DNA from 4 places in the Paenibacillus sp. P13VS genome. Region 1 is predicted to be linked to each of the others. Evidence: riboswitches for the same ligand, from Rfam matches in the RefSeq annotation. Region 1 holds a riboswitch; each other region holds the start of a gene.
What was found. Region 1 has a riboswitch for cyclic di-AMP ahead of GUA98_RS02995 (C40 family peptidase). Riboswitches for the same ligand answer to the same signal wherever they lie in the genome.
Positions count from the first base shown of each region.

Region 2: it holds a riboswitch for cyclic di-AMP, as region 1 does, so the genes downstream of both, GUA98_RS10880 (hypothetical protein) here and GUA98_RS02995 (C40 family peptidase) in region 1, are expected to answer to the same signal.
Region 3: it holds a riboswitch for cyclic di-AMP, as region 1 does, so the genes downstream of both, GUA98_RS27550 (3D domain-containing protein) here and GUA98_RS02995 (C40 family peptidase) in region 1, are expected to answer to the same signal.
Region 4: it holds a riboswitch for cyclic di-AMP, as region 1 does, so the genes downstream of both, GUA98_RS28310 (C40 family peptidase) here and GUA98_RS02995 (C40 family peptidase) in region 1, are expected to answer to the same signal.

Region 1 covers NZ_WYEV01000002.1:432,498-436,188, reverse strand. Annotated here, with positions in the region: gene GUA98_RS03005 (hypothetical protein) at 30-245, shown strand; gene GUA98_RS03000 (carboxymuconolactone decarboxylase family protein) at 376-705, shown strand; gene GUA98_RS02995 (C40 family peptidase) at 786-1,250, opposite strand; cyclic di-AMP (ydaO/yuaA leader) riboswitch at 1,256-1,387, opposite strand; tRNA gene GUA98_RS02990 (tRNA-Leu) at 1,749-1,833, shown strand; gene GUA98_RS02985 (X2-like carbohydrate binding domain-containing protein) at 2,182-3,691, shown strand, end outside.
Region 2 covers NZ_WYEV01000004.1:234,401-238,091, reverse strand. Annotated here, with positions in the region: tRNA gene GUA98_RS10890 (tRNA-Leu) at 323-405, shown strand; gene GUA98_RS10885 (glutathione peroxidase) at 543-1,019, opposite strand; cyclic di-AMP (ydaO/yuaA leader) riboswitch at 1,388-1,560, shown strand; gene GUA98_RS10880 (hypothetical protein) at 1,679-2,074, shown strand; gene GUA98_RS10875 (HAD family hydrolase) at 2,247-2,930, shown strand; gene GUA98_RS10870 (Nramp family divalent metal transporter) at 3,094-3,691, opposite strand, start outside.
Region 3 covers NZ_WYEV01000019.1:14,492-18,182, forward strand. Annotated here, with positions in the region: gene GUA98_RS27545 (TatD family hydrolase) at 1-523, shown strand, start outside; cyclic di-AMP (ydaO/yuaA leader) riboswitch at 766-1,019, shown strand; gene GUA98_RS27550 (3D domain-containing protein) at 1,291-2,475, shown strand; gene rnmV (ribonuclease M5) at 2,628-3,173, shown strand; gene rsmA (16S rRNA (adenine(1518)-N(6)/adenine(1519)-N(6))-dimethyltransferase RsmA) at 3,187-3,691, shown strand, end outside.
Region 4 covers NZ_WYEV01000021.1:17,789-21,479, forward strand. Annotated here, with positions in the region: gene GUA98_RS28305 (GNAT family N-acetyltransferase) at 160-672, opposite strand; gene GUA98_RS28310 (C40 family peptidase) at 964-1,434, opposite strand; cyclic di-AMP (ydaO/yuaA leader) riboswitch at 1,438-1,575, opposite strand; gene GUA98_RS28315 (hypothetical protein) at 1,836-2,678, opposite strand; gene GUA98_RS28320 (M1 family metallopeptidase) at 2,689-3,691, opposite strand, start outside.

The DNA.
Region 1 (3,691 bases):
AATTATTTTGAAACATAGGAGCCATAGACATGATTAGTGATGCAGAATTAGATGCACTGCGCTTATCGGGTGAAAAAGTAAGAGTGGTACGGGATGGTCTGGAGTCCAACGATGTAACAGGGATTGTCGTTGCTTGGGATGGGGAACAGGTGCTTATCCGTCGCCAGAACAGACGTGTGGTCAAGCTGGACCGCAGTTATCGCTATCAGCTCTTTAGTGAACCACGCCAAAGTCCGGCTGAATGAATAGAGCCGCTCTGGAGTCGGAATGCATGGAATTACCATGGATGGTTTGGCATAATTCCGCCACTCGGGAGAGAAGATAGATACAGCGAGAATTCGTAAACTTATCAGCCGAGAGGATGTGCGGGTAGCCATGACATTGATGAATGATAAGGTACATGCCTACAAGGATCAGATTGGAGAATTAAGCGATGTGTTGCCTGGCGTAGTCAAAGCGTATCACGATTTTACAGGTGAATGCTTTCAGTCAGGTGCCATCGACGCCAAAACCAAGCAGCGGATTGCCCTCGGCATCGGATTGTTTGCCAATAACGAAGTATGTACGTTTTACCACGTAGAAGAGGCCCGTGCGAAGGGCGCAACCGATCAGGAGATTATGGAGACGGTTGCGGTAGCTGGAGCGGTAGGCGGCGGTCACGCGCTGTCTCAAGGCGCAATGCGTGTGCAAAAAGCGTTGCACTAAGGTTTTTCCTGCAAGTGAGTCTGAATAACCAGACAGCAAAACAGGCTCTGGATCATTCCAGAGCCTGTTTCTTGTGCAACTTATATTTTTCCAAGCATCTTGTTATACATAAATTGTCCGGTCACCCGGCGCGCTGTTACATAGCGGTCACTGAAGTATGGATTCGACATTTTGGTGATGCTGACACCTTTACTGCTGGAAGCATGAGCGAATTGCCCGCCTCCGATGTATACGCCTGTATGCGAAATGCCGCTGCCTGAAGTGTTGAAGAATACCAGATCACCTGTGCGGATATTGGCTTTGGATACCGGAGTACCCGCCTTGGCTTGCTGCTGTGAAGTACGTGGCAATTCAATGCTATATTTTTGGAAAATATATCTCATAAATCCAGAGCAATCAAACCCGGCCAGCGTCGTGCCGCCCCACTTGTAAGGTATTCCAGTCATGTTGTTAACGACGGTGTTGATACTGCTCGCCTCAGTGCTTGCTGCACCAGATGTAAATAGAACGGCTGCGCCAAAAATAGAAATGATCAGTTTTTTCAAAATCAATGTTCTCCCTTCGATGCCTACGGAGTTAGCTAAGGGTTCGGTAGAAGGTTCCCTATATTTCCTATGTATAAGAATAATTCACCCAAAATGGTTCCCCCGTTTTCAAACATGAAACTCGGCAAATGAATAATTAATATTTTGTAACCTTTTGAAACTATATTGCATAAATGCGTAATTGTCAAACCTTTCTTCCTTCTGCAATGTTAACGGAATTCAAGACTTTTTGTGGAAAGTAGTAGTTCTCCATGTTTATTTATGATGACAAAAACGTAATTTGTGTTTCATCAGCGCAAAAATTGGACAAATAAGTAAATTGGAGTAGTAGAAGAGAGCGTGATTCATTTTTAGCAGGGAAAGTCAGTTCTCAAGTAGATTTTATACCTTTTAGTCATCTTAGTTTTATACTAAATCATTTAAGTGTTGACACACGGAATTTCACATGATATATTATTTCTTGTCGCCGCGATAGATTATCTCGGAGATATGCCATATGCGGTCGTGGCGGAATTGGCAGACGCGCACGGTTCAGGTCCGTGTGGGCTAACCCCCCGTGGAGGTTCGAGTCCTCTCGACCGCATCATAAGAAGAAAAGGTTTCTCGTTAGGCTAACGCCTGCGGGAGACCTTTTTTTATGTCTTTTTACTTGACCATAAGACCATAACTACGATACACACATCGTTACTTAAACAACGTCCTCCGAATCGATCTGATGGCAGCAGTTTACTTGCAAAATCTCCGGTGTAAGGGGGAGAAATGCCTGTTCTATGGCTGTGGTACCCCCGCTTTCATGGTGAAATGTACGCAAAATTCCGAATTGTACCTACCCTGAGCATAATACATCCACTATTCTTTTCACGTAAGGTAAGCGCTATCATTATGGATTTGAATTCACTATTTCAGAGGGGGTAGGGATGATTTGAAGCGAATGGGTAAACGGATGGCGATGGTTTTTCTGGTGTTCATCTTTGCGGCAGTTCAGTTTGGATTTACAGGGACTAAAGGTCGTGTGGTTGAAGGGGCTGCAGAGACAACATTAGCTGAGAAACCTTACATGGGCTGGAGCAGTTACAGTATGCAGGTGTATGACCCTTCCGTAAAATGGACATCAGCGGAGAGCATCAAGAAGCAATCGGATGCCATGCGCGAGAAGTTACAGGCTCATGGCTATGAATATATCAATATTGATGCGGGATGGAACGGAGATAATGATGAATACGGAAGACCGATTCCTAACCAAGAACTGTATCCAAACGGATTCCAGGAGGTTATCGACTATGTTCATAACAATGGTCAGAAGATCGGGATCTATCTGATTCCCGGATTGTCCATTGATGCATACAATAAAAACCTCGAGATTTACGGGACGGGCGGAGCTTGCCGAATGCAGGATATTGCTTATCAGCCACTTACCGTGATGGATGCTTGGAATGCGTATACCTACAAGATTGATTTTTCGAATCCATGTGCTCAGAAATACATCGATTCCATTGCAGATCTTCTGGGCGAGTGGGGCATTAACTTTGTCAAATTCGACAGCGTGACTCCAGGATCAGGCATTAACAATCTGAGCCGGGATGCACGAGGCGATGTGGAGGCTTGGTCCAAAGCTTTGGCAAGGCATAATATCTGGTTCGAGCTTTCATGGGCACTGGACCATAACTACGTGGATTTCTGGAAAAAGCACGCTAATGGCTGGCGTATCGATTGGGACGTCGAAGCATACGACAGCAATGTGGGATTGACGCAGTGGGCTAATATTGCTCGATTGTTTCCAATCGCTGCGCTTTGGTGGCGTGATGCAGGACCTGGCGGGTGGAATGATTTTGACTCGCTAAACGTGGGCAATGGTTCCATGGATGGGCTCACCAAGGATGAACGGAAGACAGCCATGACATTCTGGGCGATCTCGTCTGCACCGTTGTATACAGGGAATGACATGACCAGGCTGGACAGCTATGGACTTGAACTTCTTACCAATGATGAAGTGATCGCTGTCAATCAGGCTGGACGTCCGGCTCATCCGGTATCGATGGATACTCAGCAGCAGGTATGGTACGCCAATAACGGAGATGGAACGTACAGTGTGGCTCTCTTTAATCTGGGCAACCGGAGTACTGAGGTCAAGGTCAATTGGAGCGATATCGGTCTGGAAGGACCTGCATCGGTCCGTGACCTGTGGAGCCATTCCGAACTGGGTACGTTTAACGAGGGATTTAGCAGTGGTTTATTGGAACCTCATGCTTCCCGCATGCTGAAAGTCAAGGCGCTGAGCGGAACATCGACGGTGAATGACGATGATACAGGCATGCGGTATACCGGAGATTGGAAGCGAAATGGAGGCAAGGAACAATTAGAGGGTTCACAGGACCTGACGATAGCGATTCAGGATTCCACAGGCAATGATAGAACGATTGCTGATCCAGCGAGCGATTCCA
Region 2 (3,691 bases), on a different contig from region 1:
CACATAAATATCCGTATTCTGTCAATGGTTTCTTGTTTTTAAGTTTTAATTATATTTAAATGTTACATTATGTGACTGAAAATAGTTTAAACACATAAAATTAATGTTATGTATATGATATGTTTTCTTATGGAGAGCTACAATTAAAAATGAAGATATATAAAAGATTTGAAATTTAATGTATGCAGCAGTTAAAAGATCATGACGATAAAAACCGATATTTGGAGGAAAAACACAGGTGCAAAAGTAGTTTTAATAAAAGTGCTTTACTTTTATAATGTGATCCTGTATAATCAATTTTGTTGCCGATTATTTACGACATGCGGTCGTGGTGGAATGGCAGACACGCTATCTTGAGGGGGTAGTGGGCGTATGCCCGTGGAGGTTCGAGTCCTCTCGACCGCATCATATTGTACGACAAGAAGAGGTTTTCCGAATATGGAAAGCCTCTTTTTTGCGTTTGGAACAACATAAAGAAAGACCATTCACACAGAACCGGTCTTTCTCTGGTTCCCTGTTGATGATGGCCTCTCCATGTTGATCTATTTCAGAAGTTTCTCAATATCAGCCTCAATTTGGTCAGGAGTTGTTTTTGGAGCATAACGCTTCACAACGCGTCCGTTCTGATCAACGAGGAATTTGGTAAAGTTCCACTTGATGGCTTTGGATCCGAGCAGTCCCGGTGCCTCTGTTGTCAGGTGCTGGAATAGAGGATGAGCGCTTGAGCCATTGACATCAATTTTCTCAAACATAGGGAAGCTTACACCGTAATTCATCTGGCAGAACTCTGCAATATCGTCGGAAGATCCTTTTTCCTGAGCGAATTGGTTGCTTGGGAAGCCCAGTACTTCAAACTGTCGGTCTTTGAATTTGTTATAAAGTTCCTGTAAGCCTTCAAATTGCGGGGTCAGACCACATTTGCTCGCCGTATTAACAATCAGCAGCACCTTGTTGCGATAATCGGACATCTCGACTTCCTGGCCCCGAAGGGTATTGACTTTGTAGTCATAAACGGACATGATCAGTCGCCTCCATATCGTATAATGGGTTAATGATTCCTATAGTTATATTATATTGCTTACAATTAGATAATGCAAAACTAATTGACTAAATTCCTATGTTGACTTACATATATCTAAAATTACAACCGTTTTTCATAAGAACGAGAATTAGCGAGCTTCACAGAGATGGATGGAGAATGGATAGGTTGTAAGCGATATCATTGATATGTAATGCCTTAAATTCGTCCATTCGGTGATCTGACCGTACTTTACACTAACATGTCGCGGGTGTATGATTCATATCGTAATTTCTAATTCAATTAAACTTAACATGAACAACGAAACAAACGATAATATCGCTCTGGTCAATATATGAAACAGGAACGATGTTTTAATCGCTGAGTTTCCATTCATTCATGGGTGGGAAACGGGGGAACCAATCGGAATGGCTGTCATTGCAGCTAATCCATGGGGTGAATTTTTCGGTGCAAGCCGGAAATAGGGCGACTCTCGCGCCCGAATCCGTCAGCTAACCTCGTAAGCGTTAAAGGGAGAGGCAACAAGCCGTACGCATATTCATGGCGTTTTCGTCATGGGTTATTCAAGAAGCGTTCGGGAGGCCTTGGTCCCCCACGCTTCTTTTTTGTTGTCTTTTCACGCCAAGGGAGGAACGAATGATGGATAATGAGATGATTTTAGTAACAGCACCGAATGAAGCAGGGCGCAAGTTTATCAAGCTGTTGATGTACAAAAAAATGCCGTTTGCCGTTCTGACCAACAGTGCAGGGGAAGAACGGAAGCTCCGCAGAATCGGAGTGGAGAACGTCATTCGCATGAATACAGCTGAAGCTCAGAAGTGGTTTCTGCCGCAGTCGAGCGTAGGCAACGTTTTTATTTTCGAGAACAGTTTGAACCTGACCTGCCGCTATCTGCAGATCTGCCGTTCCTGGACTTCCAAATCACTATGTGTAATTACGGAACAGAGTCACCCCAAAGGCATTTACCGCGGGATGGGAGCTGACCGCATTGTGTATTCTCTTAATGGAGAAGTTGGCTTCTTGCTTAATGGTTAATGTGATAGCTGCCGATTGATCCGGTGTAAGGTGCCTGTTATAATTGAACTTGTGGAAAAACGGAATTCTGAGGAGACTCATGCATGATGGTGGGTCTTCTTTTTTATTTGAGCATTAGTGTACATTGCTGATGTATAGAGATTGCGTTCGTGGCTAACAAGGAGGAATAGGCGTGCCTGATGTACGGGGGTTAAAATGGTTGTTCTTTGATGTAGGAGATACGCTGGTCGACGAATGGGAGCCGGTAGATGATATTATAGGGCAGTTTGTAAAAGAAGCCTGCTTGCTTGGGTATCCGGTGAAAATAGAGGAAGTGCGAGAGATATTTGCCTCCTGTTACCGAAACTATGAGCAGTGGCCCATGAGGGTAGCCATTCGAACGCTAATCAGCGATGAACGTCATAGGGAGCAGATCCAGGAGAAGTTGAAGTTCCGGAAGGAACTGGAGAAGCCCTTCGCTTCTGCTGACGCGGTGTTGAAGGAATTGTCATACCATTATCGAATTGGCATCATTGCCAATCAGAGTCCAGGGACAGCTGAGCGCCTGGAGAGCTACGGTCTGCGGAGGTACGTGGATGTACTGGCATGCTCGGCAGAAGAAGGCGTATCGAAGCCGGATCCGGAACTCTATGCTGTGGCTTTGAAGCAGGCGGGATGTGAACCCGAGGAAGCAGTCATGATTGGGGATCGGATTGATAACGATATCATTCCTGCCAAGAAGCTGGGGTTGTTGACGATTCGGATTTTGCAGGGCTATGGACGGTTTCAGCCTGAGCTGGAGGGCCAAGAGCGTGCAGACTGGACCATCGAATCCTTGGAGCAGCTTATTCCACTGCTTGTGCCTTCTGAGGGTTAATGGATAAAATAAAAAAAGATGACTTTCGCGTCATTAAATAAAGGACAAGGCAAGTGTACGGCAAAGCTAAAAGGCTGATCCCTTCAAGTATATTCTTGATGAGGGATCAGCCTTTTTTAATGAATCTCTGGTAAGAGGGAGACGGTTTTAGCGTATATATAGATTAAAACAGCATGATGGTCTGGAAGATCAGATAAACGTTCAGAACCACAATTACGGCAGCGATGATCCAGGAGACGACTTTGAGCCACAGTTTATTGGCGAATGCGCCCATGCTTTTTTTGTCACTCGTAAACATCACAAGTGGAATAACGGCAAAAGGCAGCTGCAAGGATAGAATTACCTGGCTCAAAATCAGCAGCTCTTCCGTTCCATGTTCGCCGGCGATAGCCGTCACGATAACGGCAGGGATGATCGCAATTAATCGGGTCACGAGCCGGCGGAGCCAAGCCGGAATCCGAATGTTCAGGAAACCTTCCATGACAATCTGTCCGGACAGTGTACCTGTAAGCGTAGAGTTCTGACCTGAGGCCAGCAGAGCGACACCAAACAGGATACTTGCAATGGTTGTGCCCAGCAGAGGTGTGAGCAAGTGATAAGCATCTGCAATCTCAGCGACCTGTGTCATGCCTGCGCTGTGAAATACAGCGGCTGACACAATGAGTATGGCAGCGTTGATAAACAGGGCCAGGGTCAAAGCGATCGTTGAATCCATAGTGGAGTATCGAATGGCTTCTCTTTTCCCTTGAGTTGTCTGTTCG
Region 3 (3,691 bases), on a different contig from region 1:
CAAACATGAAAAAGTCGTTGCCATAGGCGAAATTGGCCTGGATTATTATTGGGACACTTCACCGAAGGATGTGCAGCATCGTGTTTTAAGACAACAGATCGGACTGGCTCGTGAACTCAATATGCCTATTGTCATTCATAATCGCGATGCTCATGAAGATATTGTCAGAATTTTGCGTGAAGAGAAAGCAGGAGAAGTCGGGGGTGTGATGCACTCTTTCTCAGGAAGCTGGGAAACGGCAAAACTCTGTCTGGATCTAGGGTTCCATCTATCCTTCGGTGGACCAATTACGTTCAAAAACGCCAAGCAGCCAAAAGAGGTACTGGCGAAGGTGCCAATGGACCGATTTTTCATTGAAACCGACTCCCCATATCTTACACCACATCCTTATCGTGGAAAACGAAACGAAACAGCGCATGTACGTCTGGTTGCAGAAGCAGCTGCGGAAATTAAAGGCATTTCGGTAGAGGAAATTGCTGCAATAACGACCAAAAATGCCATGGAACGATTTGGGATTCGTTAAAAAACGAAGCAAATGCGGTGAAAAAGAGAGGTAGACGGAGCGAATTTGCTTTTTGATCCAAATAAATGAAGAATATTACAATATTTTAACCAAATATTTAGAAAAACGTACTTGAACAACGCTTTACAACATGCATCGAAACAGGATATCATCTTTTCAGTGAATTGTTGTGAGGAAAATTGGACAGATGTTCGGGGGATGAACAAAGGGACACTTTCCGATGACACAACAATACTTTTCATGAACCGATCTCGCTGAGTCTCCGTTAACGGAGAGCGGGGGAACCAATAGGGCTTAAACATCAGTGTAAGTAGCTGATGCGCATCGTTCGCTGACCCAAAAGCAGCGGATGCACTTGCGAAGCACTATTTGATTTCTTCTTTGGGTCTCGGGGTGAATTCAAGGGCATCCGCCATGAGCGGGTGACCGGAGATAGGGCGGCTCTCTTTCGCCCGAACCCGACAGCTAACCTCGCAAGCGGAAAAAGAGAGGCAACCTCGTGCATGAATTTCCGATATTCAAAATCATTCGGAAGCCACGAAAGAGTTCCTCTTACACTCTTTCTTTGGCTTTTTTGTTTTTGAATAAAAGAAATAAGGTCATCATACGGTAAGAATTCAGGTGGTGACATCATGTTGCGAAGAGTGGTTCATGGTGCAGAACCGGTCATTGAGATATCGATCAGTTCTGTAGAAAATTTGGTATAGTCGCGTCAAAGACATCATGCATTAACTTTAGACGGCGAGGCTATGAAGGAGGACGGAGAAGTGGGCACATTCCAACCAGAAGAGACCCATGAGTCACGATCATCCAGTAAGTCTTACGCGTTGCGGTGGAAGCATGAGAACATGCGTCAAATGGCACTGATCGCTATTTTCTCAATCGCGCTTACAATCATGATCTTGTTAGTCGTTTACGGTCAAGCCGGGAAACAAATTTCGCTGGTTATTGATGGCAAAGCTCAAGCGGTAGAGACTCGTACAGGAATGCTTCAAGAAATGCTGGAGGAGCAATCAATCACAGTCAGCCCCCATGATGAGGTATCCATGCCTTTGAACGGGGCAATCGCAGATGGAGACCGCATCGTTATTGAGCGGGCCGTTCCAGTCAACATTACGGCAGACGGAGACACCAAGACTCTGTATACAACCGATTCATCGGTAGAAGATGCAATTCAGAAATCTGGAATTGAAGTTGCAAGTGAGGATAAGGTTTATCCTGCGCTCGCAACACCAATCAAGGCAGATATGAAAATTCGCGTAGTGCGTGTAACAAAGCGTACAGTGGAAGTGGAACAGCCGATTGCGTACAAAGTAATCAAAACGGCTGACCCTAGCTTGTACAAAGGTGACAATCGCGTCATCGTAAACGGCAAAGAAGGTACACTTGTACAGCATATCGAAAAGGTGTTCCAGGATGGAGAGTTAGTCTCCAAAAAGATGGTGGGCAAATCGGTATCGACCAACCGTGTCGATAAAGTTATTGCTGTCGGAACCAAAGCAAAACCTGTTGTGAAGAAGCCGGAGATTCAGACGGTATCGGCCCAAACCTCCACAGCAAAGAAAGAAACGACAACGAACTCGAAGAAAACCGCTGCATCAGGCAGCAAAGTGATTACCGTCTCAGGCACTTCTTTTAAATATTCCAAAGTACTTAAAAATGTATCGATGACCGCGTACTCTTCTGAGGAGCCTGGCATTGGTACAAAAACAGCTTCCGGTACCCGGGTAACTGAAGGACGGACCATTGCGGTCGATCCAAAAGTGATTCCGATCGGCTGGTGGGTGTATATTGAGGGCCTCGGCTTCCGTCGTGCGGAAGATACTGGCGGCGCCATTAAAGGCAACAAAATCGATGTGTATTATGACAGTGTAAAGCATGCCCTGAATTTCGGACGTAAGAAAGGCAAGACGGTATATGTGATCGGTCCGGTTAAGCCGGAAGCGAACTAAAATCGTTTTACTTTGAAATGGGAATGCTATAAAATAGTTGCATGAATGAATCATGCGGAATATGCGGCGGTGGAGTCTGAATAGGCTCGCCGCCGTTTGGCAGAGAAGAGGATATTCCTCTTCTTTTTGCGTTAGAAAGGAAGAAATGGAACATGATAAAAGAAGTCATTGTGGTAGAAGGACGCGACGATACCGTCGCCATCCGGCGGGCTGTTGAGGCAGACACCATAGAGACCGGCGGATCAGCCATTAACCAGCGAATCCTGAAGCGAATTGCACTGGCACAGGAAAGACGCGGTGTAATTGTTCTTACCGACCCGGATCATGCCGGTGAGCGCATTCGCAAAATCATTGCAAACAAGGTTCCAGGCTGCAAACATGCTTTTATTCCGGAAGCGGACGCAACCCGCAAAGGGGATATCGGGGTCGAGAATGCCTCACCTGAGGCAATCCGCCATGCGCTGGAGCGTGTGCATACCTCGTACGAGGGTGTACCGAGCCAGATCGATTGGGATGACTTGATTGCAGCAGGACTGATTGTGCACCCGCAGGCAGCTGCAAGGCGTATGGAGATGGGGAATCTGCTCGGCATAGGTTACTGCAACGGAAAGCAGTTCCACAAGCGGCTGGGTGTATTCCAAATTAGCCGGGAAGAGTTTTCTGCAGCATTATCGCAAATTGAACGTGAAGGATTGTGAGCGTATGAATGGCATGGATGAGACTTTGGAAATTGCAACACCCAAGCGAACGAAAGAGATAATTCAGAGACACGGTTTCTCCTTTAAAAAAAGTCTAGGTCAGAACTTTCTGATTGATCAAAATATATTGAACAAAATTGTAAATGCAGCAGATCTGGACGAGTCCAAGGGCGCACTCGAAATCGGCCCGGGGATTGGAGCACTTACGGAGAGACTGGCCCGAGCAGCCGGCCCTGTAACCGCGGTGGAAATCGATCAGCGTTTGTTACCGATCCTTGGAGAAGTAATGGAGCCTTATCCCAACGTTCGGATACAGCACGGCGATGTGCTGAAGCTGGACTTGGCAGAGCTTTTCCGCACAGACTTTGCTAGTGTGGGCAAGGTAAGTGTTGTAGCCAATCTGCCGTATTATGTGACGACTCCTATTATGATGAAACTGCTGGAAGAGAAACTGCCGGTAGACAGCATTGTTGTTATGATCCAGAAGGAAGTAGCAGAACGTATGGCAGCTGCACCCG
Region 4 (3,691 bases), on a different contig from region 1:
TGTCCCCTCCAGAATGAAAGATCATCTAAACTGAAACTGTCCATATCATTATAACGGAACCTGTTAAGACATCATAGCATTTTGTGGTAATTTTTTGAACTAATCACATAAACGGGCATGAATTTCTTTGGCTTACGCGGTTTAAGGGTTAGTTTAAGATTAGCGGGGTCCTTCATAGACCATGCAATAAAAAGGCATCAAACCGCTTGGTGTCTGTCGTTCATACGTATCCTGGGTGACAAATCCAGCCTTGTGATAAACCCGGATAGCCCGCGTATTCCAGGTGAGCACTTCGAGATCGATCTCATGACTAGGGTTCCGCCGAATGGCTTCCTTCACGATCGCAGAGACGAAGGCAGTACCGTGACCTTGTCCACACTGTTCAGGGTGCATGCCAAGCCCAATTCGCGTCACGCCTTCAAGAGGAAAGAATTGAACGAATCCGCAAAGCTGATCCTGCTCTCCGAGTACAACTGCATATTGCTCTTTTCGAAGCTGCTCATCGCCGAATTCAACCTCCAGCGCCTTCATCTGTTCCCAGGGCAGCCAGGTATAGATGTTATAGGGTGGTTCATATGTCCAGCTGCAGATCATTGCTGCATGTTCTTCCAGCATCGGCACAACGTGAAACGTTACAGAAGCTTCATCCACACCACTGCACGCTCCTTTCATTGTGAACAAGCTACTTCTAGTCATACGCTAATTGTTGATAACATATGTCATTTCGTATTTAATCCTGATTTTACTCTACAAAAGAGGAGGGCATTTGGCAAGGTTTTGCTCCCTTGAAAAAAAGTGAAACAAAAGTTCCTGGAATTTCGTTTATATTACAGTAGGATGGGTAAAAACATCATAAGGGCACGGACGAAGATGCACAAAAAAACCGCCGGATACATTCCTGCGGAGAATGTACCGGGCGGTTGATTTATGCTTCGTTACAGTATGATGTTGCTCAGCTTGTCCCTAGTCGAGGGCCAGTGACTCATATGCGTCCGTGCTCATAATCCGTTTAGCGCCAACATAGCGGTTGGCCCAGTAGTTCTCACTCAAAGAACTAATCGTAACTCCTTTGGAAGACGAGGAGTGTGCAAACTTACCTTCACCCACGAAAATCCCTACGTGTGAAACCCCTTTACCCGTTGTATTGAAGAATACCAGATCGCCTGGTCTCATTTCCATGCGGGATACCGAGTCACCCATGTCGAATTGGGAACTGGATTGACGAGCCAAATCGATGCCCAGCTTTTCGAATACATACCGTGTGAATCCAGAGCAGTCAAAGCCGTTAAGCGTTGTTCCACCACTTTTGTATGTAGTTCCCATTGCTGAATCAATTACTTTATCCATTTTTGAATCTGCGAATGCGCTGCCTGCTCCAAGTGATAGTGCGAATGTTAAGCTGAGGACAGCTGCTGTTAATTTCTTTTTGAACAAGAGATATACCCCTTCCAACGCCTGCGAGGTTAGCTTAAGGATTCGGTTGAAGGTCCCCTATGATCCCTCTGTAGCAAGATCAATTCACCCATAACTGGTTCCCCCGCTTCCCAGGTGCCAGGAATTTGGCTATGCTAGTTGTGCACCTGCGAAATCAAGAAATGACGATTTAATTTTAAGTAGTTACAATTCATGAGGTAAAGATTACAAAGTTGTTACTAAAAACTCACTGCGATTATTGTAACAGAGGAGTAAGCCTTTGGCAACGTTTAACAAGAAAATTAGCAAAAAAAACCTCGACCTTTGACGGGGAAAGGTCGGGGTTTGTTTTTGTAAAGCGTTAACATTGACATAAGTTTACATGGAGATGGTAACAATTTTTGCGCGGTTCATTACACTTTTTAACCTTTGGTGGACTTGGACTGCCACAGACGGAAATGAGCACATATCTTCCATATATCGAGCAAACATCTGGCGAGCGGATAGGTTTGTTGCAGGATGAGACCGATGAGACCTGTCAGGAACCACGACGCAGATGTGAAAGTACCGAAGATGAGCAGATGAATTCCTCCCAGAACCACTGCGATACCGATGAGAGGAAAGATATGACGCAAGGCGAGTAATAAACCCAAAAATGTACCTTTTACCCCGCCCTGATCCTCGGGAGCTGTAGCGCCAAACTGCATATATAACAAAGCATGATGTATGATCCATCCATATACGATCCATCCGGCTACATATGGAATGCCTGGCAGCAGCAATTGAAGCGAGTGGAATCCATCCAGAAAGATACTATACAGCTTGGGGATCAGCCAGTACGCAGGCAGCAGCAATAATAGCGTTTTAATGAAATGAAGCAGCATCATCGGTTTCCACAGTGCCTTGATCCCACGTACAAAAGGAACACGTTCTTCTGTATGATTGAAGTGTTGTAATGAATAGAGCAGCCCTGCCTGGATGAGAGGGGTAATCAGCATGCGGAGCAGGAGCATGGCCCCAAGTATCCATAAATAGCGATGCACCTCGGGATGGGTAGACAGATTGAGCTGGCTTTCCATTTTGAATAAAATGGTACTCAGCTCCCCGGCGTCAGGGTCCGGATAGCGCAGCAGCAAGGGGATGACTGCCGATTGCACCATTTTATAAATGAAGTAACCCCACACCAGCTGATAGAGAAATAAAAGTGCCACAATGAACATATGCTGACGGACGAGAAACCAGCCCTCACGTATTTTTGCTTTCACTGTCTCCACCTCACCATGACAGACCTCCGAATATAGCTTCAATAAGTTTGGTTACACTCATGCTCCAGCGGAACTTGGATGGTTCATCCAGACCGGCTTTCAAAAAGTTGTTCATATGACGGTTTTCCAGCACAACGGTATATAACGGATCGGTCATGGCCCAGGATACAGGCGAGCTGTACGTTAACTTGTACGTAATTCGACCGTTACTGCCATCCCATTCCTTGGCGACGATGTGTCCATCCTCAAAAACGATGCGTACGGGTACCTTCTCGTAGTCGCTGCCTTTCTTTACTAAGGTTACCGATGATTCGTACAACGTTTGACCATCTTTCTCAACAGGCTTGACCTGGATATTCTCCACGGCGAAGTCGGCCATTCCGTCCCCATATACGTATTGATTAAAATAATCAGACCAGGATTTACGGGTCACTTGCTCCACGACCTTTTGGAAATCGGCCGAAGTGGGATGTTTGAACCGATACTTTTTGACATAAGTTGAAAGAATGCGTTCCATCGTTTTGGTGCCTACTTGTTGTTCGATGCCCAGCAGCACAAGCTTGCCCCTTGTGTAAACATTGGCTGCGTAATGATTCTGGGAATCAAACTTCCAGGACTCCTGCGTGAGTGAGGCAGGCGAAGTAATTAAGCCGGATTGAACGGGCAGATTCGGAATAAGTCCGTATTCCTGCTCCATCAGTTTGTCTTCTGCGTAAGAGGTGAACCCCTCATCCAGCCAAGCTTCTTCAAATTCATTGCTGGCTACCATACCATAGAAGTACTGATGACCAATCTCGTGTACAACCGTGCGTTCCAGATCGTAGCCTGGTGTAGCGTCATCCGCGCCGAAGGCTGTAACTAGGGTAGGATACTCCATGCCGCCTGCTCCATTGCCTGTTTTTGGAGGTACAATAATCGAGAGCGTGGAATACGGATATGGACCAAACCACTTGCTGTAATTCGAAAGAGCTGCTTTGGCCGCATAGAAGTAACGTTCCTTCAGATCCTGGTGG